DNA from 3 places in the Butyricicoccus sp. OF27-2pH9A genome. Region 2 is predicted to be linked to each of the others. Evidence: predicted binding sites of a transcription regulator. Region 2 holds the regulator's gene; each other region holds the start of a gene.
What was found. Region 2 encodes LexA, which represses DNA repair genes until DNA is damaged. Its sites were predicted from a motif close to CNAACANNTGTTNG; they were not measured.

Region 1 (10,681 bases), on a different contig from region 2:
GCCGCTGCTTATTTTCAAGCGGCAGATCCTGTTCACCTTCGGCTGCAGCGAGCTCCTGTGGGACTACGCGCAGGCGTACTTTACGACCTATGTTTCCGGCACGGTGTTCGCATTACTGAGCTACGGACTCAATCAAATTACAATGAGTCAGGGATTTTCCGGTACCGCAATGCGGTCGGTTATGCTCGGAGCGGCCGTAAATATCGCACTTGACCCAGTGTTCATTTTTGCGCTGCACATGGGCGTGCGCGGAGCCGCTCTTGCAACCGTGCTGTCGCAGGCGTGCTCGACGGTGTACATTCTGCGGTTCCTGTTCAGCGGCAGAGCTGCTGTCCGCATTACCCGTCAGCCGGTCAATTTTGGCTGGATGCGCCGTATCGTGCAGGTCGGCTTGTCGCCTGCGCTCATCATCGCGCTCGATAACGTGCTGCTCATCTCCATCAATGTCATGCTGCGCAAATACGGCGGCGCAGACAGCGATATGCTCATCGCGTGTGCTGCCATCATGCAGAGCTTCATGCTCATCATCACCATGCCGCTCGGCGGAATAACGGCGGGCACGCAGTCCATTCTCGGCTATAACTACGGCGCGTGCGACGAAAAACGCGTCATGAAGGCGTTTCGGTGCATTGTGCTGCTGTGCCTCGTGTTCTGCGGCATCATGTTCCTGCTCGCGCAGACGGTCTCGGGCGCTTTTGTCAAAATCTTCACCAAAGACCCGGTGTATATTGATATGGCGGCGTATATGATCCACACCTACTCGCTCGGCGTGCTCGGACTGACCATCCAGTACCCGTTCGTGGACGGCATGACCGGCATGGGCCTTGTCAAATGGGGACTGACGTTTTCCATGCTCCGCAAGGGCATTTTCCTTGTCAGCGTGTTCGTCCTGCCGCCGATTTTCGGGGCAACGGCCGTTATGTTTTCTGAGCCGCTGTCCGATGTCGTGTCGGCGGTGTTCTCCGGCTGCGCGGCCATGTTCCTCTTGCCGAAGCTGGTGGCGAAACAATGCTGCAAGTAGAGTGAAGAGTTGAGAGTGAAGAGCATGAGAAGTTTAACCTTCTTCATGCTATTGCATTACACATAAAATCTAAATCGTAGGGTGCGACAAGGTGTACCTTTATGATAATATGAAAAACGGAGAAACACGATGAATCATTACGTTCATTCTCCGTCCTTTATCCTACATCCTCAATTACTTCCCGCTCTTTGTACAAACTACCCCTTTACGAACGCATTTCTACTCTGTATAATAAGGTAAGATAGAAAACTCTTTCCGTCGAACGGAACAAGAACGATAACGGAGGAACAGAACATGGACGTTAAGGAACGCGCACTGCAGGCACATGAAAAATGGGGCGGCAAGATTGAGGTCGTGGCCCGCTGTGAGGTAAACAGCAAGGACGATCTGTCGATCGCGTACACGCCGGGTGTTGCCGAGCCGTGCCTCAAGATTAAGGACGATCCGTCTCTCAGCTACACCTATACGCGCCGCCACAATCTGGTTGCGGTCATCACGGACGGCACCGCGGTGCTCGGTCTGGGCGATATCGGTCCGATTGCCGGCATGCCGGTCATGGAGGGCAAGTGCGCGCTGTTCAAGGCGTTCGCTGACGTGGACGCGTTCCCGCTCTGTGTGGCTTCCAAGGATGTGGACGAGATCGTACGCACCATTCAGCTGATCTCCGGCTCGTTCGGCGGCATCAACCTCGAGGACATCGCGGCTCCGCGCTGCTTTGAGATCGAGCGCCGACTCAAGGAGGTCTGCGACATTCCGGTATTCCACGATGACCAGCACGGCACGGCTGTCTGCTGCGGTGCGGCTCTGCTCAACGCCTGCCGCCTGACCGGCCGCAAGGTGGATGAGATCAAGATGGTCGTCAACGGCTGCGGCGCGGCTGCTATCGCCGTTACCAAGTTCCTGATGTTCCTCGGCGTCAAGCACATCACGATGGTCGAGCGCTTCGGCATCGTCTGCGAGGGCGATGAGCGTCTGAATCCGGCACAGCAGGAGATGGCCAAGGTCACCAACCGCGAGCACATGACAGGCACGCTGGCCGATGCTGTCAAGGGTGCGGACGTATTCTTCGGCATGTCTGCTCCGCAGGTGCTCACTGCCGAGATGGTCTCCACCATGGCAAAAGACCCGATGGTATTCGCTATGGCAAATCCGGTGCCCGAAATCTGGCCGGAGGACGCAAAGAAGGGCGGCGCTGCCGTTGTCGGCACCGGCCGTTCGGACTATCCGAACCAGATCAACAACGTGCTTGCGTTCCCGGGTATTTTCCGTGGCGCACTTGATGTTCGCGCAAGCGACATCAACGAGGAGATGAAGCTGGCAGCGGCTAAGGCGATCGCGGCCTGCGTTTCCGATGAGGAGCTGAATGCGGAGTATATCATGCCGATGGCGTTCGACAAGAAGGTCATCCGTTCGGTAGCAGATGCCGTTGCACAGGCTGCCCGCGATTCCGGTGTGGCCCGTATCTGAGCGCAGCAGACGAAAAGTTACAGATAAGACAAAATCAACCGCGCGGGAACAATCTCGCGCGGTTTTTGCGCAAAAGTGCGTGCACGCACACGCACAAGTTCGCGGAATGACAAAAACAGCGGATTGCACAACTCGGCTTTGTGAAAAAATGCGTTTGACATTTACAGTGCATAAGGGTACAATAAGAATAACAAAAATGCGTTTGTTCTGCGCAGACGCAGAGAGAAGATTATGGAGGGAATAACTATGTTAGATCCGAAGAAAGTAAGACTGGGTATCTGCCCGATCGGCTGGTCCAATGATGATATGTGGGATCTCGGCGACGAGAACACCTTCCAGCAGTGCATCTCTGAGATGAAGCTCGCTGGTTTCGACGGTTGCGAAGTAGGCCATAAGTATCCGGAGGACAAGACCGTCCTCAAGCACATGCTGGACGCCCGCAACCTGACCATCGCTTCCAAGTGGTTCTCCTCTTTCCTGGTTGACAAGCCGTACGAAGAGGTAGAGGCTGAGTTCATCAAGGAGCTGGATTACCTGTCCTACGTTGGCGCTACCGCTATCAACGTATCCGAGCAGTCCGGTTCTATTCAGGGTCAGCTCGATACGCCGGTTCTGGACGACAAGAAGCGCGTTCTGACCGACGAGGAGTGGGATCGCTTCACCACCGGCCTGAACAAGCTGGGCAAGCTGTCCATGGAGAAGTACGGCATCCGCACCTGCTTCCATCATCACATGGGCACCGTATGCCAGACCGTTGAGGAGACTACCCGCCTGATGGAGAACACCGACCCGAAGTATGTATTCCTGTGCTTCGATACCGGTCACTTCACCTTCGCTGGCGAGGATCCGGTAAAGATGCTCGAGAAGTTCGCTGACCGTGTTGGTCACGTTCATCTGAAGAACATGCGCATGCCGCTGGTTGAGAAGGCTCGCGCTGAGCACTGGTCTTTCCTGGATGCAGTTCGCGCAGGCGCTTTCACCGTACCGGGCGATCCGGACGGCTGCGTAGAGTTCGACGCTGTATTCGATCTGCTTGACAAGGCTGGCTACACCGGCTGGATCATGGTAGAGGCAGAGCAGGATCCGGCTAAGGCTAATCCGTTCGAGTACGCTAAGATGGGCCGTGAGTACATCACTGCACACACCGGTCTGGGCGGCGAGGTTGTTCTGAAGAAGTAATTCTTCGCATATCGCGCAATAAAGCACGAAACCGAGGGCAGTTGCCCTCGGTTTTTTGCGTTCCCCAAAGGATATATGTCGTTAAGAACCGTTTGCACCGACCGGAAGCCTCCCCTGAAAGGAGAGGGGAACCGCCGAACGGCGGTGGAGGGGGTTGCCGTACCCACGGCAGAGGATTTCGCACGCTGCGGCGTGCGGGAATGTTGCCGCTGCACGCGGCGGGCGCACAAGAGGGTAGACAACCTGCGGTTTTCCACCCTCTTGTGAATCACCCCTTTTCCTGCAAGGGCTTGGGTGCAGATGGTAGACTGCGTAAGCATGAAAAAGGGGAACGGCAGTCGGGTTACCGTTCCGTAGGGCAGACCAATGTGTCTGCCCATTTCTTTACCTATACGCAATGTCAGATACCTTTCTGCTACACATACGGTTTAGTCTACGCAGGCGCGGCATACCCGTGCCGCGCAACATTTTTACCTGTGCAGATTATCCAAATCCTGCGATTGCAGCCGGTTTGTGCCGAAAAACGAGTTGCGCGGCACTGTTATGCCGCGCGTAGCGGCAATCCCCGCCGCAGTCTACGGCAAAACGCTTCGCCCGGAAGCGGTGAACCGCCTGCGCGGTTCGGATGCCCCGAAAAACCGGTGCCGAAACCCCTCAGTCGCAGCAAGCTGCGCCAGCTCCCCTTTCAGGGGAGCCTGCAACCGTCCGGAGGGCGCAAACCGCTTCGCCTTTTATTCATTTGCCGCTATATAAATCGTTGCAAATTCTCCGAAAATAGGGTAGAATAGTAAACAGGAATAGAATAAGGAGTGTGGAGCATGGAAGCACAGAAATATAAGCGCGTACTGATCAAGATCAGCGGCGAAGCCCTTGCGGGCGATAAGCATTTCGGCCTGAACTTTGATGTCATCGGTCCGGTATGCGATGTGATCAAAAAATGCAACGAAGAGGGCTGCGAGATCGGCATTGTTGTCGGCGGCGGCAACTTCTGGCGCGGCGTAAAGGACGGCGGCGGCAAGATGGAGCGCACCCGCGCGGACCACATGGGCATGCTGGCAACCACCATCAACGCACTGGCTCTGCAGGATGCTCTGGAGCAGCGCGGCGTGGACGTTCGCGTACAGACCGCTATCGAGATGAACAAGATCGCTGAGCCGTACATCCGTTCCCGCGCGACCCGTCACCTCGAAAAGGGCCGTGTCGTTATCTTCGGCTGCGGCACCGGCTGCCCGTTCTTCTCGACCGACACTGCAGCGGTTCTGCGTGCGGCAGAGATTGGCGCGGATGTTATCCTGCTGGCAAAGAACGTAGATGGCGTGTACGATTCCGACCCGGCTGTCAACCCGGATGCCAAGAAGTACGACCAGCTGAGCTACATGGACGTGCTCAATCAGGGTCTCGGCGTTATGGATTCCACGGCAACCTCGCTGTCCATGGATAACCATATCCCGATTCTGGTATTCGCGCTTTCCGACCCCGAAAATATTCACCGCGCTGTTAACGGCGAAAAGATCGGCACGATCGTTGAGGAGGTAAAATAATGAAGGAACAGATCAAGTCCCACGAGGCAAAAATGCAGAAAACGCTGGACGTGCTCTCCAAGGAGCTGGCAGCAGTTCGCGCAGGCCGCGCAAACCCGGCGGTTCTCGATAAGATCACCGTTGAGTATTACGGTGCACCGACCCCGCTGAATCAGGTTGCGGCAATTTCTACTCCCGACCCGCGCACGCTGGCCATCCAGCCGTGGGACGGCTCGGTGCTCAAGGCCATCGAGAAGGCGATCCAGGTCTCCGACCTCGGCATCAACCCGCAGAACGACGGCAAGCAGATTCGTCTGAACTTCCCGCCGCTGACCGAGGAGCGCCGCAAGGAGCTCATCAAGGGCGTTTCCAAGACCGGTGAGGAGGCCAAGGTTGCACTCCGCAACATCCGCCGTGATGCACTGGACAAGTTCAAGGCAGCGCAGAAGAAGAGCGAGATCACCGAGGACGAGCTGCACGACGGCGAGGACAAGATGCAGAAGCTGACCGATAAGTACGTCAAGGAAATCGACGCTATGGTTTCCAAGAAGTCTAAGGAACTCGCTGAAGTTTAATTCAGGGGGAAGTCCGCTGCCTGCAGCGGCATGAAATCGGATTTTCGCAGAAAATCCGTAAAAAGCGGGAGCATGTATCTCGCTTTTTACACAAGGGAGCATAGCTGTGTGCCGCAAAGTGGCGCGCAGATGTGCTCGCAGGACGTATCCGAGCGTTTGCTCGGTACGTTCCGATCGACCGAAAACGTGTTTTCGGTCGAGGAGCGAAGCGACATTGGGGGCGGCGGATTCGTCGCCCTTTTGCATGAAATTGGCAGGAAAACCTGCCGCAAGAGGGATAAACAGGGAGGAAACAGGTTGGGTCTGTTCACACGAAAAAAGAAGGATAACGCGCCCGAAAACCGTTCGGTGCCGCGTCATATTGCGGTCATCATGGACGGCAACGGCCGCTGGGCCAAGAAACGCGGTCTGCCGCGCAAGGCCGGTCACAAGGTCGGCGCGGAGACGTTCCGCACCATTGCCACCTACTGCAAGGACATCGGCGTGCAGTATTTCACGGTCTATGCATTCTCTACCGAAAACTGGAAACGTCCGCAGGACGAGGTGGATGCGCTGATGAACCTGTTCCGCTCCTATCTGAAGGAAGCGGCGGAAACCATGTTCGAGCGCGGCGTAGCCGTGCGCGTGCTGGGCGACCTGACCGTTCTGCCGGAGGATATCCGCGCGCAGATCGCGGAGGTGGACGCGATTGCCGATCGGCTTGGTCCGGACGCGGCAACAGCCTCGCTGTGTATCAATTACGGCGGCCGTGACGAGATCAAAAACGCCGTCCGTGCTATCGCGGAGCAGGTGAAAGCCGGCGAACTGGCACCCGAGGATATCACCGAGGATACCATCACCGCCAACCTGTATACCGCGCACATGCCCGATCCCGACCTCATCATCCGTCCTTCGGGCGAGATCCGCACGTCCAACTTCCTGCTGTGGCAGTCCGCCTACTCGGAGTATTACTTCACCGATGTGCTGTGGCCGGACTTCAAAACCACCGATCTGGATGCGGCAATCGACAATTATAACAACAGAAACCGTCGTTTTGGCGGCGTTTAATATCCAATTAGGGTGATAAAACTATGAAAGCAAGAGTATTGTTTGGCGTATTCGGCTTTGTTTTTGTGCTGCTGGCGCTGTATGTGTTCCCGCCGATCGTGCTGGAGCTTGTCGTGGCGGCGCTGTGCGTGTTCGCCACCTATGAGGTGCTCGGCTCGACAAAACTGGTGCGCAACCACTTGGAACTGCTGCTCGCAATGGCCGTCTCGCTGGGACTGGCTGTCGGGCATTTCAGCATCCTGCCGCTGCGGCTCGAGAGCGTGATGCAGGGCCTGGTGTTGGTGCTCCTGTTCGGCTCGTTCGCCATCGAACTGAAATATCACGACGTCATGAAGGCTTCGCAGGTCTCGTGGGCGTTTTTCGGCGGACTTGTCGTGCCGTACCTGCTGCTCAGCCTGCTGCGTATTTTCCAGATGAACTACCACCACGGTGCGTTCATCGTGCTGCTGCCGCTGCTTGCTGCCTGGGGCGCGGATACCTGCGCTCTGTTCTCGGGCATGCTGTTCGGCAAGCATAAGCTGGCGCCGGTCGTCAGCCCGAAAAAGACGGTAGAGGGTGCTATCGGCGGCGTGGTCGGCGGTGCCGTCCTCGTGCTGATCGCGGCTTTGATTATGAACCAGACGCTCGGCCTTGAAATGCCGCTCTGGTCGGCGGTCGTGCTCGGCGCAGTCGGCGCGGTGCTCGGAGAGATCGGCGACCTGTCGTTCTCGGTCATCAAGCGTCAGACCGGCATTAAGGATTACGGACATATTTTCCCGGGCCACGGAGGAGTGCTGGATCGCTTCGACAGCGTGTTGTTCGTAGCGCCTTTCGCGGAGCTGCTCTTTAGAGTCATTTGATAATTGAAAATTGAGAATGGAGAATGGGGAATTGTGGTATCGCGCTTTGCACGGCACCATAATTTTCAATTTTCCATTTTCAATTCTCCATTATCCCCAATCGTTTAACAGGAGAAAAATAATGAAGAAGATTGCGATTTTAGGTTCAACGGGTTCGATCGGCACGCAAACGGTCGATATTCTGCCTTCGATCGACGCCGAAGTCGTCGCATTGACGACCAACCGGCGCATAAACTTATTGGAGGAGCAGGCGCGTGCCCTGCATCCGAAAATGGTCTGCGCGATGGATGAAAACGCAGCAAAGGAGCTGAAAATCAAGCTGGCAGACACCGATATCGAGGTTTTGACCGGCATGGACGGTCTGATCGCCTGTGCCGCAGAGAGCGGCGCGGACATCGTGGTAACGGCGGTTGTCGGCATGGTCGGCCTGCTGCCGACGATGGCGGCCATCAAGGCGGGCAAGGACATTGCGCTAGCGAACAAGGAGACGCTCGTGTGTGCGGGCGGTCTGGTGATGAGCGCTGCAAAGCAGTACGGCGTGCGCATCCTGCCGGTGGATTCTGAGCATTCGGCTATCTTCCAGTGCGTGCAGGCGGCAAACGGCAACCCGATCGACAAAATCCTGCTGACCGCGTCCGGCGGTCCGTTCTTCGGCAAAAAGTTCGAGGAAATGCGCGGCATGACGCGCGAGCAGGCGCTTGCACACCCGAACTGGAGCATGGGTGCAAAAATCACGATCGACTCTGCGACCATGATGAACAAGGGGCTGGAGCTGATCGAAGCCATGTGGCTGTATGATCTGCCGCCGGAGGACATCGAAATTGTCGTCCACCGCGAGAGCATCGTGCACTCGGCGGTGGAGTTTGCGGACGGAGCGGTAATCGCGCAGCTTGGCCTGCCGGATATGCGTCTGCCGATTCAGCTGGCGCTGACGTGGCCGCAGCGTGTGCCGTGCAAGGTACCGCGCATGTCGCTCGCGGAGGTCGCAAAGCTGACGTTCTATGCACCCGACTATGAGGCGTTTCCGGCGCTGAACCTCGCCAAGCACGCCGCCTCCCTCAAGGGCGACCGCGGCGCTGTGCTCAACGGTGCAAATGAGGCCGCAGTCGGTCTGTTTTTGAACGGCAAGATCGGTTTTACCGACATCGCAGAGCGCGTTGCATACGCACTTGATACCATTCCGTACAAGAAGGACATCACGCTGGACGACGTTCTGGCGGCGGACAAAGCCGCGCGAGAGATCGTGCTCGGCTGACCGAAAGGAGCTACGCTTTGCTGCAAATCATTCTGGCAATCCTCGCCTTCGGTGTGCTGGTCATCGTGCATGAGTTCGGACATTTCATCACCGCCAAGCGCGGCGGTGTGCAGGTCAACGAATTCTGGATCGGCATGGGTCCGACCCTCCTCAAGCACGAGTACCACGGCACGCTGTACTGTCTCAAGCTGCTGCCGTTCGGCGGCGCGTGCGTTATGGAGGGCGAGGACGGTGAAAGTGAAAACGAGCACGCCTTCGGCAAGGCGAAGCTGCCGCGCCGCATGCTCATCGTGTGTGCGGGTGCGCTGATGAATTTCCTCGTCGGATTCCTCATCGTGCTGGCGGTCATGCGTCCGAACGGACCGAACGGCGGCTATATCGTCTCCACCATCAGCGAGGTCAATCCGGCGAGCACCGCCGCCGCAGACGGCGGTCTGGAGGCAGGCGACGAAATTCTGAAAATCGACGGCTACCACATCCTCGTGCGGACGGATTTCGATACCGCGCTTGCGCGCACCGGTTCGACCACGCATGAAATTACCGTGCGCCGCAACGGCGAAAAGATGACGCTGCCAACGGTCAAGCTCGAAGCGGCGGTCACGGACGCGAACGGCAACAAGCGCATCGGCATCACCTTTGCGGAGCTGCCTGACAGCCTTGGCATGCACCTCAGCATGAGCGTGCGCACCGCCGTCAACTACGCGCGGCTCGTCTGGTCGAGCGTGGGCATGCTCGTCAGCGGACAGGTCGGCGTGGATCAGCTTTCCGGTCCGGTCGGTGTGGCCGAGGTCATGGCGGATACCGCCAAGTACAGCATGATTTCGTTCTTCCAGCTTGTGGCATTTATCTCGATCAACCTCGGCGTGATGAACCTGCTGCCGCTGCCCGCACTGGACGGCGGTCGGCTCGTGTTCCTCATCATCGAGGGCATTCGCCGCAAGCCCGTGCCGCCCAAGTACGAGGGCTATGTGCACGCGGCAGGACTCATGCTGCTGCTTATGCTGATGGTGTATGTGACCGGGCAGGACGTACTGCGCATTTTTATGCGCAGTAATTGAGAATTGAGAATGGAAAATGAATGTGCGGCGTATAGCGCCGTTATGCAATCATCGCGCAAAGCGCGATACCACAATTCTTCATTCTCCATTTTCCATTTGTGAGAGGTTAGAGCTATGAAAATAACAAAGCAAATCAAGATAAGGGACGTATTGGTTGGCGGCGGCGCTCCCATTGCGGTGCAGTCCATGACCAACACGGACACGCGCGACGCGAAGGCTACTCTGGCGCAGATTCGCGCACTGGCGGACGCGGGCTGCGACATTGTTCGCTGTGCCGTGCCGGATATGCAGGCGGCGGAGGCGCTGCGCGAAATCTGCGCCGGCTCGCCGCTGCCGGTGGTCGCGGACATTCATTTTGACTACCGTCTCGCGCTGGCGGCGATTGAGTCCGGCGTGGACAAGATTCGCCTGAATCCGGGCAACATCGGCGGCGCGGACCGCGTACAGGCAGTCGTGAAGGCGGCAAAGGAACGCCATCTGCCAATCCGCATCGGCGTAAACTCCGGCTCGGTCGAGAAGCACATTCTCGAGAAATTCGGCGGGCCGACGCCCGAGGCGATGGTCGAGAGCGCGCTCTATCACGTCGGTCTGCTGAACGACTGCGATTTTGACGACATCTGCATTTCAATCAAGTCATCCTCGGTGCCGAACACCATGCAGGCCTACCTGCTGGCGAGCGAAAAGACCGATTATCCGCTGCACCTCGGCGTTACCGAGGCG
Region 2 (10,681 bases):
CGGATTGACTTTTCGTCAATCGGGCTTGTCGGCACCGACCACGCGCTCTTGCGTGAGCTACTCCCTTTTACAGTAACTATCATATGGGAAAAAAAGCGATTAGTCAAGCCGAACTTGTGGAAATGTACACAATCTTTACGGGACAACCCCTTATAGCAGTTCAGACAAATACTGCAACAAGTGCGCGCATACAGCACGCAAATAGCATCGTCAATTTCATTCGCCATGCGCCCAGCATGGCTTCATAAAATTTCCTTGCTCTTTGCGCGCTTTATACGCTACTTTTGCCGCATTATTTATCTAAGCTGCTATAATTCACGAAAAAATCTTTACAAGTCCCTCGTGAACCTATATACTATAAGGTACTGAAATTTTGAACAATCTGAAAGTGAAGGAGCATTTTCATGCTGGAATTTGAGGAATACAAGGTCAAGCTGAACAACCTCAAGCCCGAGCTTGAGGAGCTGTACACCTCGCTCGGTCTGGAGCAGGCGAAGCGTGAGGTAGAGGAGCTGGAGATCAAGTCCTCTCAGCCGGGTTTCTGGGATAATCCGGAGGAGAGCCAGAAGATCGTCTCCCGCATGGGCTCGCTCAAGGGCAAGGTTGAAGCGTACAACAAGATGACCGAGCTGTGCGATGACCTGCTCACCATCTGCGAAATGGCGATTGAAGAAAACGACGAATCCATGCTTGAGGAGCTGGAAAGCGGCTACAAGGAGCTGGAGGACGGCATTGCCGAGCAGAAACTGGGCACGCTGCTGACCGGCGAGTACGACAGCCACAACGCACTCGTATCCTTCCATGCCGGTGCCGGCGGCACCGAGGCACAGGACTGGTGCGCGATGCTGTACCGCATGTACACCCGTTGGGCAGAGCGTCACGGCTTTACCTATAAGATCATGGACTACCAGGACGGCGATACCGCGGGTATCAAGTCTGCCGATATTCTCATCGAGGGTGAAAACGCCTACGGCTTCCTCAAGGGTGAAAACGGCGTACACCGTCTGGTCCGTATCTCTCCGTTTGATGCATCCGGCCGCCGTCAGACCTCGTTCTCGGCGGTAGAGGTCGTTCCGGATATTCCGGATACCTCCACGGACTTTGAGATCAAGCCGGATGATTACGAAATGCAGGTTTACCGTTCGTCCGGTGCAGGCGGTCAGCACATCAATAAGACCTCGTCTGCGGTTCGACTGATCCATAAGGCGACCGGTATTGTTGTAGCCTGCCAGACCGAGCGAAGCCAGCTGCAGAACAAGGAAAACTGTCTGCGCATGCTGCGTTCCAAGCTGGTTGAGATCAAGGAGCGCGAGCATCTTGAGAAAATCTCGGACATCAAGGGCGTTCAGCAGAAGATTGAATGGGGCAGCCAGATTCGCTCCTACGTTTTCATGCCGTATACGCTCGCCAAGGATACGCGTACCGGCTTTGAAAATGCCAATATCAACGCTGTAATGGATGGCGATATTGACGGTTTTATCAACGCATACCTGTCTGCACTCGCCACCGGCGTGTGGGAAGGCAGCAAGGGCGGTAATATGTAATTTACCGCACTTCGCGTTACCGCCGTACCCACGGCGGTGGGCACAAGGATGGACACCAAGGTTTCCACCCTTGTGAATCCCGTTTCCTTTATTTCTTAGTCTGGCGCAGACCAGAGACCGGCGACCGCTTCGAAAAAGAGGAACGACAGAGGATTTTTCCTCTCATAAGGACGGACCTACTTCGGGTCCGTCCTTTTCTTTTACCTATTCGCAGTTCGGTTACCTTACTGCTACACATACGGTTCAGTCTACGCTGAGTGCGGCATAACAGTGCCGCACGATTCGTTAGCGCGTTATAACAGACAGCACCCGCGAAGATAAATTGTGCCAAACAGACAGATTCGCAGGTGCCTTCTGGTATAACGTGCCCAAAAATTGCGCGACACGGTTATGTCGCGCCTGCGTAGATGAAACCGTATGCGTAGCAGTACGCTATCTGACACTGCGAATAGGTCGAGACATGGGCGCACACTGTGCTCCCCTACGGTAGAAAAAATCCTCTGCCGTTCCCCCACAGTCTCAGCTCTCTGGCAGGCAGACGCTAAGAGGAAACGGGGAGATTCACAAGAGGGGTGGAAACCTTGGTGTCCATCCCTCTTGTGCGCCCGCGCGGCGTCAGCGCACGTTCCCGCGCTCCGCAGAGCGCAACTCCCCCGCTTGATATAAGCAAAAAACTCCCCGCCCGTTAGGAACGAACACGCTCACGCAGTTCGTTCTCCCCGCACAGTCGGTGCTGAAAAGGTTCCACCCGGAAAATCCCGCTTGCTGAAATTACCATTTTGACAAATCCCGCGCATTCCGCGTGATACAATAACACTCCGCGGCACCGGCATGGAGTCATCTAATTATCCACAAGTCTGTGGATAAATCCGTGCAAAATCACGCCGCAACGGAGGAGTTTTTACGCAGACAGCAGTTTTCACCGCAGCGGCTAAAATAAACGCGCTTCCGCTGCGATTTTACCCGTTGCGCAACAATATCGCGCTGTGCACGCTTGGTGCGGACGAACGGCCGCTGACCGGTCACGACGAAGTCACCTCGGTGGACCGCAGTCTGGTGCTGAGCAGCACCGCCGTCCATCTCGGTGAGCACGGCAGCATCCACGACCTCGCTGAAAGCGAAATCTACCGCTGGGCCAACGTGCGCGGCTACGTTGCACTGCACCGCACCCAGCCCATCTATCTGAGCGAGAACCGCTGCATGATGCACCTGCGGCTGACCGGCGTGCGGCTCGGCATGGAGCAGGTGGTAGTCTACACCTGGCTTTCCGGCGGCATGGCGCGTGTAGACCGCCTGTGGCATCCCCTGTCCGAACGGGAAAACGACCCATCCGACGCCGTGTTTGCCGCTACAGCCGCCGCTTTAACGGCTTTATAATATCAGCAATTTGCTTATTCACAAAAAATTTATTTATATTCTGTCCACTTTATGCTATAATACTATCGTATATGTAACAAATGGGGCTATTGCGCCCTTTTGAAAGGCTGAAGAAAAGTAATGGCTAATTTTTTGACCAAAATTTTCGGCACGCACTCGTCGCACGAGCTGAAAAAGATCTACCCCATTGCGGATAAAGTGGACGCACTCGAAGAGCAGTTCAAAAAGCTGACCGACGACGAGCTGCGCGCCAAGACAGACGAATTCAAGCAGCGCTACCAGAACGGCGAAACGCTCGACCAGCTTTTGCCGGAGGCATTTGCCACCTGCCGTGAAGCCGCATGGCGCGTACTCGGTATGCGTCATTACCGTGTACAGGTCATCGGCGGTATCGTCCTGCATCAGGGCCGTATCGCAGAGATGAAGACCGGTGAAGGCAAGACCCTTGTGGCTACCCTTCCCGCTTATCTGAACGCACTGACCGGCAAGGGCGTACACATTGTCACCGTCAATGACTACCTCGCCAAGCGAGACAGTGAGTGGATGGGCAAGGTATACCGCTTCCTCGGTCTCAAGGTTGGCCTTGTCATTCACGAGGTCCCGCCGCAGGCCCGCAAGGCGATGTACGCCGCTGACATTACCTACGGCACGAACAACGAGTTCGGTTTCGACTACCTGCGCGACAACATGGCGATCTACAAAAATGCAATGGTTCAGCGTGACCATGCGTTCGCCATCGTCGATGAGGTTGACTCCATCCTGATTGATGAGGCGCGTACCCCGCTGATCATCTCCGGTCAGGGCGAGAAGTCCTCTCAGCTGTACGAGATTGCTGACCGCTTTGCCGCTCAGCTTTCCTGCCTGCGCGTCAAGGAAGTGGATGCCAAGGAGGAGCAGGACGACATCGATGCCGATTACATCGTCGATGAAAAGGCAAAGACCGCGACGCTGACCCCCCACGGTCAGAAGCGCGCCGAGGCTTACTTTAAGGTAGAAAACCTGTCCGATCCCGCGAATACCACGCTGCAGCACCACATCAATCAGGCCATCAAGGCACGCGGCGTTATGCAGCGCGACGTAGATTACGTTGTCCGTGACGGTCAGGTCATCATTGTTGATGAGTTTACCGGCCGTCTGATGTTCGGCCGCCGCTACAACGAGGGTCTGCATCAGGCGATCGAGGCCAAGGAAGGCGTAAAGGTCGAGCACGAGAGCAAGACGCTGGCAACCATCACCTTCCAGAACTACTTCCGTCTGTACGGCAAGCTGTCCGGCATGACCGGTACCGCACTGACCGAGGAGGAGGAGTTCCGCCACACCTATCAGTTGGACGTTATCGAAATCCCGACCAACAAGCCGATTGCCCGTAAGGACAATCCGGATGCGGTTTACAAGAACGAACGCGGCAAGATCATGGCGACCATTGCCCGCATTGAGCAGTGCCACGCAAAGGGTCAGCCGATTCTGGTCGGCACGGTTTCCATCGAAAAGTCCGAGGAACTGAGCAAGATCCTGAAGGCTAAGGGCATCAAGCATACCGTCCTGAACGCAAAGTATCACGAGCGCGAGGCGGAGATCGTTGCACAGGCCGGCAAGCCGGGCGCAGTTACCATTGCGACCAACATGGCAGGCCGTGGTACCGATATCATGCTCGGCGGCAACGCCGAGACCATGGCGCTGGATGAAATTAAGAAGTATCTCCGTCACGAGGTCGAGGACCGTGTGCAGAAGGGCGAGATGGACGAGCGCGTTGCGCACGACTACATCGACCACATGATCTACGAGGCAAACGGCCATGCCGACACCGACGATCAGGAGGTTCTGGCTATCCGTGCCAAGTTTGAGGAGCTGTACAGCAAATTCAAGACCGAGACCGACGCGGCAGCCGAAAAGGTTCGTGCGGCAGGCGGTCTGTATATCCTCGGCACCGAGCGTCATGAATCCCGCCGAATCGACAACCAGCTGCGCGGCCGTGCCGGTCGTCAGGGCGACCCCGGCGAATCCAGCTTCTACATTTCGCTGGAGGATGACCTCATGCGTCTGTTCGGCTCCGAGCGTATCCAGAACATGATGGACACCCTCGGCATTGCCGATGATGAGCCGATCGATCAGAAGATTCTGTCCGGCGCGATCGAAAATGCTCAGAAGAAGATCGAATCCCGCAACTTCGGCGTTCGTAAGCACGTCCTTGAGTATGACGATGTGCTGAACACCCAGCGTCAGACCATCTACGCACAGCGTCTGCAGGTGCTCGAGGGCAAGGACGTTAAGGACAACATCGTCAAGATGATCGACGAGACCATCGCCCATGCGGTTCATGCCGCCATCGGCGAGCATAACCTGATTTCGACCGAGATGGTTGAACAGGCGCGCCGTCCGTTCATCGGCGTATTCCTGCGTCCGGAGGACTGCACCTTCACGCCCGAGGAGTGCGACGACCTGACCGCTGACCAGCTGACCAACATTCTGGCAGATCAGGCGCATAAGGTTTATGACGCTAAGGAGCAGGCCCTTGGCTCGCCCATCATGCGTGAGCTGGAGCGCGTTGTACTGCTCAAGAACGTAGACAGCAAGTGGATGGACCACATCGACGCTATGACCGAGCTGCGCAACGGCATCGGCCTGCGTGCATACGGTCAGTACGATCCGGTGGTCGAGTATAAGCGCGAGGGCTTTGATATGTTCGACGCGATGATCGATTCCATCCGCGAGGATACCGTCCGCATGATCTTCCTTGCACAGGTTCGCACCCGTGAGGAACCCAAGCGTGAGCAGGTAGCCAAGGAGACCGGCGCAGCAGGCGCAACCGACGGTTCTGTCAAGGCAGAGCCCAAGCGTGCCGGCAAGAAGCCGGGCCCAAATGATCCGTGCCCGTGCGGCAGCGGCAAGAAGTATAAGAAATGCTGCTACCTCAAGCCGGACGACCCGTATAAATAACTGTCGAGAAACCGGACTTTATTGACAGACTGAAACAGGAGAGAACCGAGGTTCTCTCCTGTTTTTATTTAATTGAACGCTTCATCATTTTGTTCGGCGAACATACGCTGCACACGGTCGAGCAGGATGGGATAGCCGGCGAGTGTTGGGTCGGCGGCCAGCAGCGCTTCCGCTTCCTCGCGGGCGTTCTGCATGAGCGCAAGGTCAGCCGCCAAATCCGCAACGTGCAGTGCGGGCAGGCCGTGCTGCCGCTGACCGAAAAAGTCACCCGGACCGCGCTGCGCGAGGTCTGCGCGTGCGACCTCGAAGCCGTCGCCGGTTTTGCACAGGATGCGCAGGCGCTCCCGCGCGACCTGTCCCTTATCCGCGCCGAAGAACACGCAGTACGACTGCCGTGTACCGCGGCCGACACGTCCGCGCAGCTGATGCAGCTGCGACAGACCGAACCGGTCTGCGTCCTCGACCACCATTAGATTGGCGTTCGGCACGTCCACACCGACCTCGATAACCGTCGTTGCAACCAGAATATCGTATTTCTGCGCTGCAAAATTGCGCATAATCTGATCTTTTTCCGCGTTTTTCATCCGTCCGTGCAGTACAGCCACGCGCCGGTGCGGAAGCAGCTTCTGCAGGTCTTTTGCATGCTGTTCCGCACTTTTCAGCTTGGTTTCTGCATTTTCGCTGTCCTCGATGAGTGGACACACGACGTAAGCCTGCCCACCGAGACCGACCTGCTTGTCGATGAAGGCAGTAATACGTTTGCGCATGTTTTCGCCCACGGCGTAGGTCTCAACCGGACTTCTTCCGGGCGGGATCTCGTCCAGCACGGATACATCCAGATCGCCGTACATAATGAGTGCGAGCGTGCGCGGAATCGGCGTAGCCGACATGACGAGCACATGCGGCGAGCCGCCTTTCGCGGACAGCGCGGCACGCTGCGCCACACCGAACCGGTGCTGCTCATCCGCGATAACGGCACCCAGCCGGTGGAACTGCACACCCTGCTGAATGAGCGCGTGCGTGCCCACGACCACCTGCGCCGCACCGGTCTCAATGGCGGCCAGTGCCGCACGTTTCTGCGCGGCAGTCATCGAGCCGGTGAGCAGCGTGCACGAGATGCCCAGCTCATCCAGCATGGGTGCAAGCGTTTCCGCGTGCTGCGCGGCGAGGATTTCGGTCGGCGCCATGAAAGCCGCCTGCCAGCCGTTCTGCGCGGCCAGCGCACACAATCCGGCCGCTACCACTGTCTTGCCTGAGCCGACATCACCCTGCACCAGCCGATTCATAGGCCGTCCGGAGGCGCAGTCTGCCGCAATCTCCATAATCGCACGCCGCTGTGCACCGGTCGGCGTAAACGGCAGGGCTTCAAAGAACGAATCCAATCCATTTGAGGTGAAAACAATGCCGGAATCCGCCTTTCGACGCTCCTTCAGCTGCTGCAGGCCGCAGCAGAGCAAAAACAGCTCCTCGAATACCATGCGTCGGCGCGCCTGCGCCACATCGTCCTTGGTTTTCGGTCGGTGAATGGCAGAAAGCGCATCTACTGCATCCGGCAGGCGGTATTTCGCCCGCAAAAGTTCGGGCAGCGGATCCGGCCATTCACCGGTCAGCGTGTCGAGAGCGGCAGCGGTTACACGCTCAAGATCGCGCTGGGTCAGTCCCGCCGTCAACGGATAGACCGGCACAATGCGTCCCGGGTGGTCAGCGTCCGGTGCGACCTTCTCCGACTGCGGGGAAACCATTGTGCGGCCGCGCCCGAATCCTTGCACCTTGCCGTAGAACACATACTCCTGTCCCACGCGCAGCTGTGCCGCAGCATACGGATTGTTGAAGTAGGTGACGTTCAGCGTGCCGGTTTCATCGTAAATCATACACTTGACCAACGTCAGGCCCTTGCGGATACGGTTGACCTTGGGTTCGGTGCCGACCACCGCGCGCACGGCGTACTTGTCCTCCATGTCGATTTCCGCAATCGGCGTGATGTGGGTGCGGTCCTCATAGTCGCGCGGGTAGGTCTCGAGCGCGTCACGCAGCGTGCGTATATGCAGTTTTTCGAGCAGCTTCGCCTTTTTCGGGCCGATGCCCCTGACGAACTGGATGCTGTCATCAACCGATGGCATGTGGACTCTCCTTTTGGAATTTCGATTTACAAAGCACCCGCTTTACGGGACGCGCGAACCGCTCAGGCGGTTCGCCCATTCTGGGCGGCACCCTTTTTCTGCACCAATTGACCGAGGCGCACGAACCGCGCAGGCGGTTCGCCCTAACGGGCGGAGCGTTTTTCGCTGAACCTCAGCGAAGGAGCTGCGCTCTGCGGAGCGCGGGAGACTGCCGCGTCCGCGGCGGGGACAAAAAGGAAGGGACACCTGCGGTTTCCCTTCCTCTTTGGACTCCTACCTTTCCCTTATTTGATAGCCTGACGCAGACCAGAGACCGGCGACAGCTTCGAAAATAAGAGTACGACAGAGGATTTTTTCTTCCGTATATTTCTCAACCTGTTCGCAGTGTCAGATACCATTCTGCTGCACAGATCGGCTATTTCCAGCAGGCGCGGCATTACAGTGCCGCACAATTCGATAGCGCGTTGCTACAGACAGTTTCTGCGAAGATAAATTGTACCAAACACCTAATCCGTAGGTGCCGTGCGGTACAACGTGTTAAAGAGTTGCGCAACACGGTCATGTTGCGCCTACGGAGATGAACCCACATGTGTAGCAGAACGGTATCTGACACTACGAACAGGTTGCAAAAGACACGGTAGAAAAAATCCTCTGCCGTTCCCTTTTTTCGGAGCGGTCACATGTCGGCAATCTTCGCCAGATCCTCCAAGGGAAAGGGGTGATTCACAAGAGGGTGGAAACCGCAGGTGTCTACCCTCTTGTGCGCCCGCGCGGCGTCAGCGCACGTCCCCGCCGCAGGGCGCGGCGAAGTCCCCGCTTGATTTCAAGCGAAAAACCTCCCGCCCGTTAGGGGCGAACACGCCTGCGGCAGTTCGCGTCCCCCCGCTCAGCCGGTACTGAAAAAGGCTGCTCTTAATACTCGCGGTAAACCGCCTTCACCACGCCTAAAATCTGGCACCCGGTGCCATTGATCGGCGGATACGCCGGATTCTCCGGCATGAGCCATACACCGTCCGGCGTAATGTTGAGCGTCTTGCAGGTGGCCTCATCCTCGAGCAGCGCGATCACAATATCGCCGTTGCGCGCCTGCACATCCTGCCGGATAATGACCAGATCATCATCCATAATTCCCACGCCGATCATCGAATCGCCGCGAATACGCAGCGCGTAATACTCGCCGCCGCCCGCTGCCGGCTCGAACGGCACATAGCCGATATGCTCCTCCACCGCGAGGATCGGCATACCGGCGGTGACGCGGCCCAGAATCGGCACGCGCGGCACCATGGAAGGGCCGCTGACCGGCGTCAGCGCACGCGATTTATGCTCATTCGGCTCCAGATAACCAGCCTCCTGCAGCTTTTTCAGGTGCGCATGCACGGTGGACGGCGACCGCAGTCCCATCTCTGCACCAATCTCACGCACCGAAGGCGGATAGCCGTGTTCAAGGGAATAACTGCTTATATAATCCAGTATCTGCTGTTGTTTGGCGGAAATCTTCTTCATTTTCGGCACTCCTCGCTGTTTCCGTCGGAACATACGTTCGTAATTTTATCCTTATTATACCGCAATCCGCTGCAATAAGCAAACATTTGTTTGCATTAACCTGCACGAATTTTCCGCGTTAATCGACACTATCCTTTATTTTATCCATTTTTCTGCCGCCGTGTTGAAAAATAACGCAGTTTCATCACCGCATTGCTTGTATTTTACATGATTTTGTTATATCATATAAACAGCAAAAGTATTGATTATTGCGGGGCAGACGCATTCTGCCTTAACTCGCAGGGAGGTTTTTATATGACCATCAAGACCGATCTCGGATATATCGACATTACCAACGAGGTGCTGGCCGGCATTGCCGGTTACGCAGCATCCTCCTGCTTCGGTGTCAAAGGCATGACCATCCGCTCCATGTCGGACGGACTGGCGCACCTGCTCGGACTGGAAAACCAGTCGCGCGGCGTAAAGGTCACCGAGGCTGTGGACGGCGGTGTCAACATCGACCTACACATTGCAGTCGAGCACGGCGTGAATATTGCCACCGTCTGCCGCTCTATCATCGGCGAGGTACGCTATCATGTTGAGCGCCTGACCGGTGTGGACGTAAAGAACGTCGATATCTATGTAGAGAGCATCAAGGCGGACTGACACCTATAGGGGACTTCGCAAGTCCCCTATATACGGAAGTCAGTTCCGTAGAAACTGACTTCCGATACCCGAACGACGCGCCCCAAGGGCGCTGAGTCGGAGTAACAAAACCCACGCTCATGTCGCGGGTTTTGTTGCGGCATAACGCCGCTGTTTGAATACCGCGGTACAACCGCGGACGTCTGCGGACGGAACCAATGACTCGGATTGCCCTAAGGAAATCCCGTCATGCGGTTACGGTTTGCAAGCAAACCGAAATCTTATTACGCGCAACTGCGCGGTTACTTTTAGGAGAGTTAGATAAATGGCAGATCAGAAAATCAACGGTGCGCTGTACCGGTCCATGGTGATCGAGGGCGCACTCGCCATTGCAGAAAAGAAGGAACAGGCAAACGAACTGAACGTATTCCCGGTACCGGACGGCGATACCGGCACGAATATGTCCATGACGATGGGTTCCGCAATGGCTGAGATGGAAAAGCTCGCCGCGCCGACCCTCGCCAAAGCGGCGGACGCGACCGCTTCCGCGCTGCTGCGCGGCGCGCGCGGCAACTC
Region 3 (10,681 bases), on a different contig from region 2:
GCATGGCGTTCGGCGATTATCTGAATGATGTGGAGCTTCTGCGCTCGGTGGGCGAGTCCTACGCGATGGCGAATGCACATGAGCGGCTCAAGAAGGTCGCAAAGCATGTTTGTCCGTCCAATGATGAGGACGGCGTGTGCCGCACGATCCGCAGCGTGCTGGCGGTGGAATAAACAGCGAAACCCGGGAATCGAAGGATTCTCGGGTTTCTTTTTGAATTAGGCTGTATTTGTATTCTGTTTGGAGACTTGAATATAAATAAGAGAGAATAAATTGAATGTGGAATAAGAATGCGGTTTCGAGAACGATTATTCGAGGGTCAGCTTCTTGTCGGTCAGGAAGGACTCCTTGCAGCGGAAGGCGATCTTGGTGGACTGGGTGCCGTCGATAACGCCCGGAGTTGCCTTGCGGCCGGTTGCTACGCAGTCGCAGAATTCCTCAATCTCAGTGATGTATGCATCGTGCCAACGGGTGATGAAGTCCTGATAGCACTCGCGGCATACGCCGTGCTGGCTCATAACCTCTACGAGAGAGTCGGTCGGAACGGAAGCGATACGCAGCGTGCCGCGGGTACCAACGATTTCGGTCTCAACATGAGAGCCGTGAGCTGCTGCACGACCGGCAAAGAAGAATGCCATAGCATCGTTTTCCATCTTCATCAGGCCGGAAACGTTATCGCCGTCGTCCCAGTCCTTGTACTGCTTGAACTCGTAGCAGCCGCCGGTTGCCCACAGCTCCTTGACCTCGGAGCCGGTCAGCCAGCGAATCAGGTCGAAGTCGTGAATGGACATATCGATGAACTGACCGCCGGAGCGCGGAGCGTACTCCAGGGTGCCCTCAATGATGGAGATCGGGTCCTGCGAGTAGCAGCGAACCAGAATAACATCACCGATGTCGCCGTTCTCCATCTTCTTCTTGGCTACCTGATAGGAGTGGTCATAGCGGCGCATGAAGCCCAGCATAAAGGTCAGCTCCGGGTGAGCGGCGATGATGGCCTCGGCCTCCTTGCACTTTTCAACCGTGTCAGCCAGCGGCTTTTCGCAGAAAACGTGCTTGCCTGCGTCCATCGCAATCTTGATCATCTCAACGTGAGAAGCGGTGTTGGTGATGATGGCAACGGCCTCAACGTTCGGGTCAGCGCACAGATCCTTCGGGTCGTTGTAAACGGCGGTTACGCCCAGTTCTTCAGCGACCTGCTTTGCGCGGTCGAAGTTTGCGTCTGCGATAGCTACCAGCTCCGAACCCGGAACGCGGTTTGCAATGTTGCAGGCGTGCTCATAACCCAGACGGCCTACACCGATGATACCAATCTTCAACTTTTTCATAGTAATACCCTCCTTTGTGATCTTTTCTTACTCTTTTTATTAAGGCAACACCGCACAATTAAAGCTGCGGCGCTTTGCGGAAATTTTGTGCCCTGACTTTGTTGCGATTTCACGGTAATACGTCAAGTATTACCGCAAAACCGCGCCTCGTCAGTACGCAAAATTTACTCGCAAATCGCTCTTGTCCAATTATGCGGTATTGCCTTGAAAATAATGGGTTAACTTACAGTCCGGTGTGCTCCTTGACGTAGGCGCGGGCCATGCGGGCGTACTCGAGCGGATTTGCGATAGCCGGATCCTGCTCAGCCTCTACGACCAGCCAGCCCTCGTAGTTGTACTCGTCGAGCAGCTTGAATACGGTCGGGAAGTCTACGCAGCCTTCCGGGTCGCCGGGAACGGTGAACACGCCTTCCGGAATCGAACGGAGGAAGCTCTTGTTCTCGGCGTAGCACTTATCCATTGCAGGCTTGCGGACATTTTTGAGATGGACATGACCGATGCGGTCGTGGTGCTTCTTGAGAATTTCGATCGGGTCCTCGCCGGAGAAGGTGAGATGACCGGTATCGTAAATCATGCTGACGTACTTCGGGTCGGTCATAGCGAGCATACGGTCGATTTCGTCGGTCTTCTGCACGGTAGTCGTCATGTGATGATGGTACACGATCTTCATGCCGCTGTCATAAGCGATCTTGCCGAGGTGATCCAGACCCTTGGTCAGTACCTCCCACTCATCGTCGTTCAGCACCTTCTTGTTGGAAAGCGGAGTGTTCCACTGATGCTGAATGGAGAACGACTGATCGGACGTGTTGATAATCGTAGCGCCGATCGACTTCAGGAAGTTCATGTGGTCAACGAACGCACGCTCGTTCTGCCACATCGGCAGTTCATTTAAGTAGGTGCTGATCCAGCCGGTGATGGCGGAAATACCGCGGCGGCCAAACTCCTTATTCAGAATCGCCGGATCACGCGGGAACTGGCAGCCGATCTCGGTGCCAACATAACCGGTCAGAGCGATTTCACTGATCGTCTGCAGGAAGCTGTTTTCAGCACCCATCTCCGGCATGTCGTCCTCGGTCCATGCAATAGGCGCGATACCGATTTTAACCTTTTTGGGATCTAACATAATGCTTCGTCCTTTCATTCTTGTTGTATCTCACAACTGAGCTGTGAGATTCTTTCTTCTCTTTGTGCTTATAGTTTAGCAGATATGGCGAACGGTTTCTTTTAGATTCTTGGCTTGATTCAAAAAACGGAAACTTTTTTTCGGACACCCGAAAATCCCATATATATAATATATTAGAGGTAAAAGCGGCGGTAAAAATGCACAGTATTTTTTCGGAGCGGGTTTGAGGCTGTGCGCTTGTTTTTATAAATCCTGCTTTTTGCCGGTCGGAGACCGGCGAATCGGCAGGTTTGCGAAAGCTGAAAAACCGCAGAGAAACATACGGAAGATTCTCGGTCGGATATGCTATACTATAAATAAGCGAGAACAAAAAACAAGAATCTGCAAATAGCAAGAATTTATAATTATTCTCAGCCCGACCGCAAAAAAGCACGATATACGGCGGTCTGCAAAAGCAAATATGTGCTAGCGCACAACGGACCCGTGTGCTATACTTTTATAAGAGTAAAATCACCGTCAGAGAAAGAGAGGAGCTGCAAAAAACTATGCCGAAGGCAAGCCTGAACGTACAGTGCTTTGTAGAGAAGGAAGTTAAATCAATTTTTGAGGGGGAGAATCAGCCGAAGCTGCTTTACGTCAGTGAAATCCGACCGGATGCCAGTGCGCATCCGCGTGTCATGCATGCGCATGAGGATTTTGTCGAGCTGATTCTTATTTGCAGCGGTTCAAGCGAATACCTGATTCACGATAAAAAAGTCATCATCAAGCCGGGTGATCTGCTCGTATACAACGCAGGCGTGGTGCACGACGAGGTTTCCGGTCCGAATATGGAAGTCGGCAGCTACTGCATTGCCGTCGGCGGGCTGCATATGCCCGGTCTGCGCGAAAACGCACTCATTCCGGATGATGCGGGCTATGTATTCCCGACCGGCAAGTATTTCGCTGATCTGCACTGCCTGTTTGAAATGATGTTCCGCACCCTGTCGGCGGGCGAGCCGAATGCTGAGTTGTTCTGCAGTTCGCTGATGCACGCGCTGCTGATGTCGGTGCTGACGGTCACCGCCGGTTCTCACGCGGAGTCGGAAAAGCCGCTGGAGGAGCCGCACATTCTCGGCAGACGGATTAAGGAATATATTGACAAGCATTATATGGAGCCGATCACGCTGCAGAGCATGGGTGAGGCGCTGCACATCAGTCCGTATTACTTATCGCATGTTTTCAAGCAGATGAGCGGGTATTCGCCCGTGCAGTATCTGCTGCGCCGCCGCATCGGTGAAGCACAGACGCTGCTGATCACGACCGACCTGTCCATCACGCGTATCGCAGAGATGGTGGGATATGACACGCAGAGTTATTTCAATCTGCAGTTTACCAAAAACGTCGGCATGCCGCCGAATAAGTTCCGGCAGAATTATATTGTGTCCACCGGCATCGAGGAGAAGCCTAAGCGCAAACGCAAGTAAAAAATCCCTGTACAGAGTGAGAATTCTGTGCAGGGATTTTTTAATGAGGAAAACTGCGGAAAAAAGCATTCTCGTGTACAGAACGGGCGGTTTGCTGCGGGAGTTTTTGTACGCATATTCCATCCAAAATCCGCATAGAATTTCGTGAAATGGGGTCATGCTGTGCGGGTCAGAAAAGGAACGATTTTATACGCAGCAGGCGTGCTCGCGTGCGGAAATGTGCTGCTGCAGGTGCTCGGATTTGTCTATCGCGTGGTGCTCAGCCGCTTTGCGGGTGCGGAAGGTCTGGGCGTGTATCGGTTGGTCAATTCGGTGTATTTAGTATTGAATGCAGGCTGTCTGTCCGGCGTGACAACGGCGTGTTCGCGGCTGAGCGCGGCGTGCGAAGCAAGAGGGGAGAGCAACCGGTTAGGCGCGGTTTTGCGGCTGGCGTTCCGCGCCTTTTTTGCGCTGAGTGCGGCCTGCACAGCGGTGGTTCTGCTGTGCGGCGATGGCATCGCGGCAAACCTGCTCGGTGACGGACGCTGTGCGCGCGCGTTTCCGTACATGCTGCTGTGTCTCGCACTCACCGGCGTGGAAAATATTTTTAAATCGCTGTTTATCGGACTGGAAAGGGTGCAGTACACGGCCTGCTCCGAGGTCGGTGAGCAGCTTATCCGCATATTCGCGGTCAGCTTTCTGCTGTACGAATATGGCAGCGGTGACTATGGCAGAATCGCCATGCTCATCTTTGCGGGCATGGTGTGCAGCGAAGTGTTCAGCGCACTTTTCCTCACGCGGCTGTTCCGACGAAATATGCGGCATATTCGCTTTACAAGGCCGGATAAGGAACTTTACGGTCAGTTTTTCGGCATTGCCGCGCCATTATCCGCCTCGGCGCTGATCGGCAATATGCTCGGCTCGGCAGGCGCCGTCCTGCTGCCGCAGCGCCTGATGGCGGCCGGTCTGGACTATGAGCAGGCGCTGTCCGCGCTCGGCGTGATCTCGGGCATGGCCATGCCGCTGCTGCTGTTTCCGGTCGCGTTCGTCAGCTCGGTCTGCACAGCGCTGCTGCCTGCCGTTACGGCAGCGCAGGCGGTCGGTGAGCAGGCACGCGTGCGTGTTTTGACCGGCCGTGCCGTTACGACTGTAGGTCTCATCGGCATGCCGGCAACTGCTGTTCTCGTGCCGCTGGCACCGCAGCTGAGCGAGATGTTTTTCCGCCAGCCACTCACCGGCGGCTACGCCGCGCTGCTCGGCGCGGCAGCCGTGGCGGCCTACTACCAGATGGCGACCGGCAGCCTGCTCAATGCGCTCGGCCTGCAAAGGTGGAACGTGGCAACCGCCATCTCTGCGGAGCTGTGCCAGCTTGCGTTGCTGTACCGCTGGTGCGCAAGGCCAACGCTCGGCATTTACGGCTACCTGCTTGCCATGTTTTTGACCGGAGCGAGCGCCGCTGCGGTCAACCTTGCCATCCTGCACCGACGGACAGCGTTCCGCCTGAAACCCTTCCGGCGGTTCGGCGTGCCGCTGCTCTGCAGCGCTGCGGTTTTTCTGTGGACTCGCTTTTTCGCGCAGACGTTCGCCTGCCGGTTTGATAACACCGTGACCGCCCTCACGGCAGCACTCGTGTCGGCTATCATACTGTATTTGCTCGTGCTGAGGCTGCTCGGCATCCGTCTCGGGCGGTATCTGGCACATCGCGTGGAAAATCCGGCAGTCCTTCCGGTATTCCTGTGGTAGGAAAATAGAGAAGTGCTATCAGCGTGAAGATTGGAGAAAGGGTAACGGGTTGCCGCTGTGCAGGCGCCGGCTTTTCTGCTGCAGGAATAAAAAATGAAAACAGAGCGCTTCACAGCAGTGAAACGCTCTGTTTTTGTATGAGTATCATCGGATTTGCGTGCTCCGGAGCTTCCTGCAGTCATTGCTCGGAAATCCGGATGAAGCAGTTCTGCAGCAGCCGGAGATGATTCGCACAGCGGGAACTTCTCGGTGAATACATGATTTGTCTGTTTTACGCAGTTTTCCGGCCGATTTCACAGGGAATACTATTTACTACTTGAATAGTACGGATTTTTGCGGTATACTATAAACAAACAAAAAGCAACAGGAGGCTACTATCATGGCTGCTATTACGAAGAAGTCCACCATTGGTGAGGTTCTGAATATGAACATCGAGACCGCTCGTTTCTTTATGGAAATCGGCATGCACTGCCTCGGCTGCCCGGCATCTCAGGGCGAGAGCATCGAGGAGGCCTGCATGGTACACGGCACCAATGCAGATGAACTGGTTGCCAAGCTCAACGCTTTTCTGGGCGAATAAGTCGAGTGAGTAAGAAAATTAGAGCTGGCATTGTTTGCCGGCTCTGTTTTTTTGGAGTTTTACATGGAAAGTATGATTTTAACACCGCGGCTGGCCTGTATGGCGGCTCTGGTGCCGCAGAATGCTCGATTGGCGGATATCGGAACGGATCACGGCAAGCTGCCGATCTCACTGCTGCTGGATGGGCATATTGCATCGGCTATCGGCTCGGATATCCGTTCAGGACCGCTGGCACATGCGGAGCGCAATGCGAAAGAGCATAACGTATCCCTGTCCCTGCGGCTTGCGCCGGGCCTGGAGGCCGTACGGGCGGAGGAATGCGACACCGTAACAATCGCAGGCATGGGCGGCCAGACCATCGCAGAGATTTTGACTGCTGCACCGTGGACCGCCCAAGGTGACCATCTGCTGCTGCTCCAGCCGATGACCATGATTGCCGAGCTGCGCCGGTGGCTGTACGCGCACGGCTACGCCATCGAGCGTGAAACGCTGTGTCGCGAGGACAGACGGCGTTACGTCGTTCTCAGCGTACGCGGCGGTGCACCGAAGCGGGAAATACCGCTGAGCGAATGTGCGGTTTCTCCGGCCTTGCTGCGTGCAGAGGGGGCTGCCGATTATCTTGAGCAGCTCTACCTGCGGGAGAAAAAGGCACTGGACGGCATGGAACAGGGCGCATCGGAGAACAAGCGTCTCGCGTACCAGCGTGCGCTGGTGCAGTGCATCCAATCTGCAAGGGAGGAACTGAAATGACGACAGTTCAGGATATTTTGACATTTATGGAGGGCCTTGCTCCTTACGAGCTGGCGGAAAGCTGGGACAATGTCGGCCTGCTGTGCGGTGATCGTGCGCAGGAGGTCACGAGCGTGCTTTGTGCGCTCGATGTGACAGAAACGGTTGTGCAGGAAGCGGCTGAGCGCGGTGCGCAGCTTGTTGTCGCACACCATCCGGCGATCTTCACCTCAGTCAGCCGCGTGACATCGGACGATACGACCGGTCGAGTGCTGCGTTACGCGATCAAGCACGATATTTCTATTATCTGCATGCATACCAACGCAGACTGTGCGGAGGGCGGTGTCAATGACGCACTCGCGTCCGCGCTGTTCCTCACCAACGTGGTGAGCATGGAGGCAGGCGAGAACGGCATGCTCGGTCGTGTGGGCGATCTGCCGCGCGAAATGCAGCCGCGCGAATTTGCACTCTATGTCAAGGAATGCCTGCGTGCGGGCGGTGTGCGCTTCTGTGACGGCGGCAAGCCGATCACGCGCGTAGCGGTCGGCGGCGGTGCCTGCGGCAAGCTGATGGACTATGCAGTCGCAGGCGGCGCACAGGCGTTCGTCATCGGCGACTGCAGCTACGATCTCATGCAGCGTGCGCAGGCCATCGGTCTGTCTCTGGTGGATGCGGGACACTTCCCGACCGAAAATCCGGTTGCGGCCGTGTTCGCCGATAAAATCACAGCCGCATTCCCGCAGGTGCTTACCGAGGTTTCCGAGCGGCACGCGGACTGTATCCAATTTGTTTAAGGAAGAATTGATATGCCATTAGATGCGATCTGCCTGCGGGCAGTGACAAATGAACTCAATAACGTACTGGCAGGCTGTCGTGTAGAGAAGGTCTATCAGCCGGACCGCGATGAAATCGTGCTGCAGACACGCGGCGGTCAGGGCGGTCCGCGCCGACTGCTGCTGTCGATCGCGGCAGGCTCGCCGCGCGTGCATTTCATTGACGCGGCTCGAGAGAATCCGGCGGCGCCGCCGATGTTCTGCATGCTGCTGCGCAAGCATGTGCAGGGCGCAAAGATTGCGGCAGTGAGCCAGCCGGCGGTCGAGCGTATGCTCACCATCGAACTGGATACGACGGATGAAATGGGTGTGCCCTGCAAAAAGCACCTCATCTGCGAGCTGATGGGCAAGCACTCTAACGTCATTCTGTGCGGCGAAGATAACCGCATTATTGACGCTCTGCGCCGTGTAGACGGCGACCTGTCCGGCAAGCGACAGGTTTTGCCCGGTCTGTTTTACCGTATGCCGCCCGCACAGGACAAGCACGACCCATTCACGGTTTCCGGCACGGGACTTGCCGCCGCCGTATCGCAGGCCGAGGAAGGGCAGACGCTCGACCGTTGGCTGCTCAGTCAGCTTCTGGGTTTTTCGCCGCTGCTCTGCCGCGAGCTGTCCTTCCGCGCTACCGGTGACGCAGCCAAGCCGATCGCACGCATGACGGACGAGAACCGTCAGCAGCTCGGCAAGGTGTACGACGATTTCATGTCGTATGTCGAGGATGACCGAGCCAAGCCTTTCCTGCTGACCAAGGTCGAGGACGGTGCGGTGTTCGACTTCACCTTTCTGCCGGTGACGCAGTATGAGGGTCTGATGAATGTCACGCAGGCAGACAGCTTCAGTGCGCTGCTTGCAGCCTTCTTTGAGAAAAAGGGCAAGGTTGAGCGGATGCAGCGCCGCACCGGTGATTTGCACAAGACTGTCACAAACGCGCGTGACCGTGTGGCCCGCAAGCTGGCGGCGCAGAAAAAGGAACTCGCGGCTACACACAACCGTGAGCAGTACAAGCGCACCGGTGAGCTCATCACCGCGAACCTGTATCAGCTGGAAAAGGGTATGAACAAGGCGAAAGTGGTCGATTACTACGCAGAAAACTGTCCGGAGGTCGAGATCACGCTGGATGTTCGCCTGACGCCGCAGCAGAACGCACAGAAGTATTTCAAGCTGTACAACAAGGCCAAGACCGCCGAGGAAGTGCTCACACAGCAGATCGAACAGGGCACAGCTGAGCTGGATTATCTGGAAAGTGTCCTCGCTGCTCTCAGCGAAGCCGAAAACGAGCGTGATCTTGCACAGCTGCGCGAGGAGCTCACGCAGTCCGGTGTGCTCTCTGCCAAGCAGACGCGCAACAAGAAGCTGCGCGGCAAGCCGGTGCAGGCCAAGCCGTTCCATTATCGCACGAGCGACGGATTTGACGTGTTTGCGGGAAAAAACAATCTGCAAAACGATCTTTTGACACTCAAAACCGCGTTCAAGAGCGATATCTGGTTCCACACGCAGAAGATTCACGGCTCGCACGTTATCCTCGTGACGGACGGCAGGGAGCCGACTGATGAGGCCATGACCGAGGCTGCCATGATCGCAGCGTACCATTCGCGAGGACGCTCGTCCTCTCTGGTGCCGGTGGACTATACGCCGGTTCGCCAGGTGAAAAAGCCTGCGGGCGCGAAGCCGGGCATGGTCATCTACCATGTGTACCAGACCGCGTATGTCACGCCGGACGAAGCCGAAGTAGAAAAGCTCCGCGTAGAATAAAAATAAACCGCTCTCGAACTTTCAAGAGCGGTTTTTACACGAAAAAAGGGATTCTGTCAGAAACAGAATCCCTTTTGCTTTACTTGTGGGATGCGATAACGTCGCTCATGTCGTACATGCCCGGCTGGGTGCGCTCGGCCATGAAAGCGGCTGCATCAACCGCACCGACCGCGAAAACCTCGCGGGACAGGGCGGTGTGCTTAATCTCGATGATCTCATCGCGGCCGCAGAACAGCACGCTGTGCTCACCGACGATGGTGCCGCCGCGGATGGCGGAGATACCAATCTCGTGTGCCGGACGCTTTTCGCGGCGCTCGTGACGGTCGTAAACGTACTCCGCGTCATAGGGGAGTGCGCTCGCAACTGCGTCAGCCAGCATGAGAGCCGTGCCCGAAGGAGCATCCAGCTTCTGGTTGTGGTGCTTCTCAATGATCTCCACGTCGTATTTGTCACCCAGAACAGCGGCGGACTGCTTGAGCAGCTCGCTCATCAGGTTGATGCCGAGCGACATGTTGCCCGAACGGAATACTGCGATTTTTGCAGAAGCCGCACGAATACGGTCCAGCTGCGCCGCAGAGTGACCCGTGGTGCAGATAACGACCGGCATGCCGTGCTGCTCGCAGTAATCGAGCAGGCGCTCGGTAGAAGCGGCGTTGGAGAAGTCGATGATTACATCGCATTCGCCGGTAAACTCAAACGGATCGGCAAAAATCGGGAAACCTGCATACTGCACCGTATTGATATCAAATCCCGCAACGATCTCCATACCTTCTCTGCCGCTGACAATGTCGTTGATGACATGGCCCATACGGCCGCAGCAGCCGGAAAGTGCAATTTTCAACATCTTTTTATAGCTCCTTTAGATCTTGCAGCCGGCGTTTTCCAGCTCGCGCTTGATGTACGCGATGTGCTCCTCGCTCGGCTCAACCAGCGGCAGGCGCAGACCGCCGACCTTCCAGCCGAGCAGCTCCATAGCCTTCTTGACCGGAATCGGGTTGACTTCGCAGAACAGTGCATCGATCAGATCGTGATACTGCAGCTGCAGCTTAGCAGCTTCCGGATAACGGTTGTCGAGGCACAGCTGAGTAATGTCGTGTGCAACCTGCGGTGCTACGTTGGACAGCACCGAGATAACACCCTTGCCGCCAAGAGAC

Region 1: a site for LexA is predicted at 2,680-2,693, ahead of iolE (myo-inosose-2 dehydratase). Genes of this name have one in related genera too.
Region 3: a site for LexA is predicted at 2,578-2,591, ahead of iolE (myo-inosose-2 dehydratase). Genes of this name have one in related genera too.

The regions. Positions count from the first base shown of each region.
Region 1 is NZ_JAQEXK010000001.1:145,123-155,803, reverse strand. Features, by position in the region: gene PG722_RS00755 (MATE family efflux transporter) at 1-1,021, shown strand, start outside; gene PG722_RS00750 (NAD(P)-dependent malic enzyme) at 1,316-2,488, shown strand; gene iolE (myo-inosose-2 dehydratase) at 2,735-3,667, shown strand; gene pyrH (UMP kinase) at 4,486-5,208, shown strand; gene frr (ribosome recycling factor) at 5,208-5,762, shown strand; gene PG722_RS00730 (isoprenyl transferase) at 5,871-6,809, shown strand; gene PG722_RS00725 (phosphatidate cytidylyltransferase) at 6,833-7,648, shown strand; gene PG722_RS00720 (1-deoxy-D-xylulose-5-phosphate reductoisomerase) at 7,767-8,903, shown strand; gene rseP (RIP metalloprotease RseP) at 8,921-9,961, shown strand; gene ispG (flavodoxin-dependent (E)-4-hydroxy-3-methylbut-2-enyl-diphosphate synthase) at 10,076-10,681, shown strand, end outside.
Region 2 is NZ_JAQEXK010000002.1:8,612-19,292, reverse strand. Features, by position in the region: gene prfB (peptide chain release factor 2) at 405-1,544, shown strand; gene PG722_RS02155 (hypothetical protein) at 2,511-2,921, shown strand; gene secA (preprotein translocase subunit SecA) at 3,042-5,858, shown strand; partial or broken gene recG (ATP-dependent DNA helicase RecG) at 5,927-7,981, opposite strand; gene lexA (transcriptional repressor LexA) at 8,891-9,481, opposite strand; gene PG722_RS02135 (Asp23/Gls24 family envelope stress response protein) at 9,776-10,126, shown strand; gene PG722_RS02130 (DAK2 domain-containing protein) at 10,431-10,681, shown strand, end outside.
Region 3 is NZ_JAQEXK010000009.1:88,771-99,451, reverse strand. Features, by position in the region: gene PG722_RS08580 (Cof-type HAD-IIB family hydrolase) at 1-173, shown strand, start outside; gene PG722_RS08575 (Gfo/Idh/MocA family oxidoreductase) at 309-1,325, opposite strand; gene iolE (myo-inosose-2 dehydratase) at 1,549-2,448, opposite strand; gene PG722_RS08565 (helix-turn-helix transcriptional regulator) at 2,994-3,911, shown strand; gene PG722_RS08560 (oligosaccharide flippase family protein) at 4,056-5,633, shown strand; gene PG722_RS08555 (DUF1858 domain-containing protein) at 6,013-6,213, shown strand; gene PG722_RS08550 (tRNA (adenine(22)-N(1))-methyltransferase) at 6,277-6,963, shown strand; gene PG722_RS08545 (Nif3-like dinuclear metal center hexameric protein) at 6,960-7,736, shown strand; gene PG722_RS08540 (Rqc2 family fibronectin-binding protein) at 7,749-9,527, shown strand; gene dapB (4-hydroxy-tetrahydrodipicolinate reductase) at 9,607-10,371, opposite strand; gene dapA (4-hydroxy-tetrahydrodipicolinate synthase) at 10,387-10,681, opposite strand, start outside.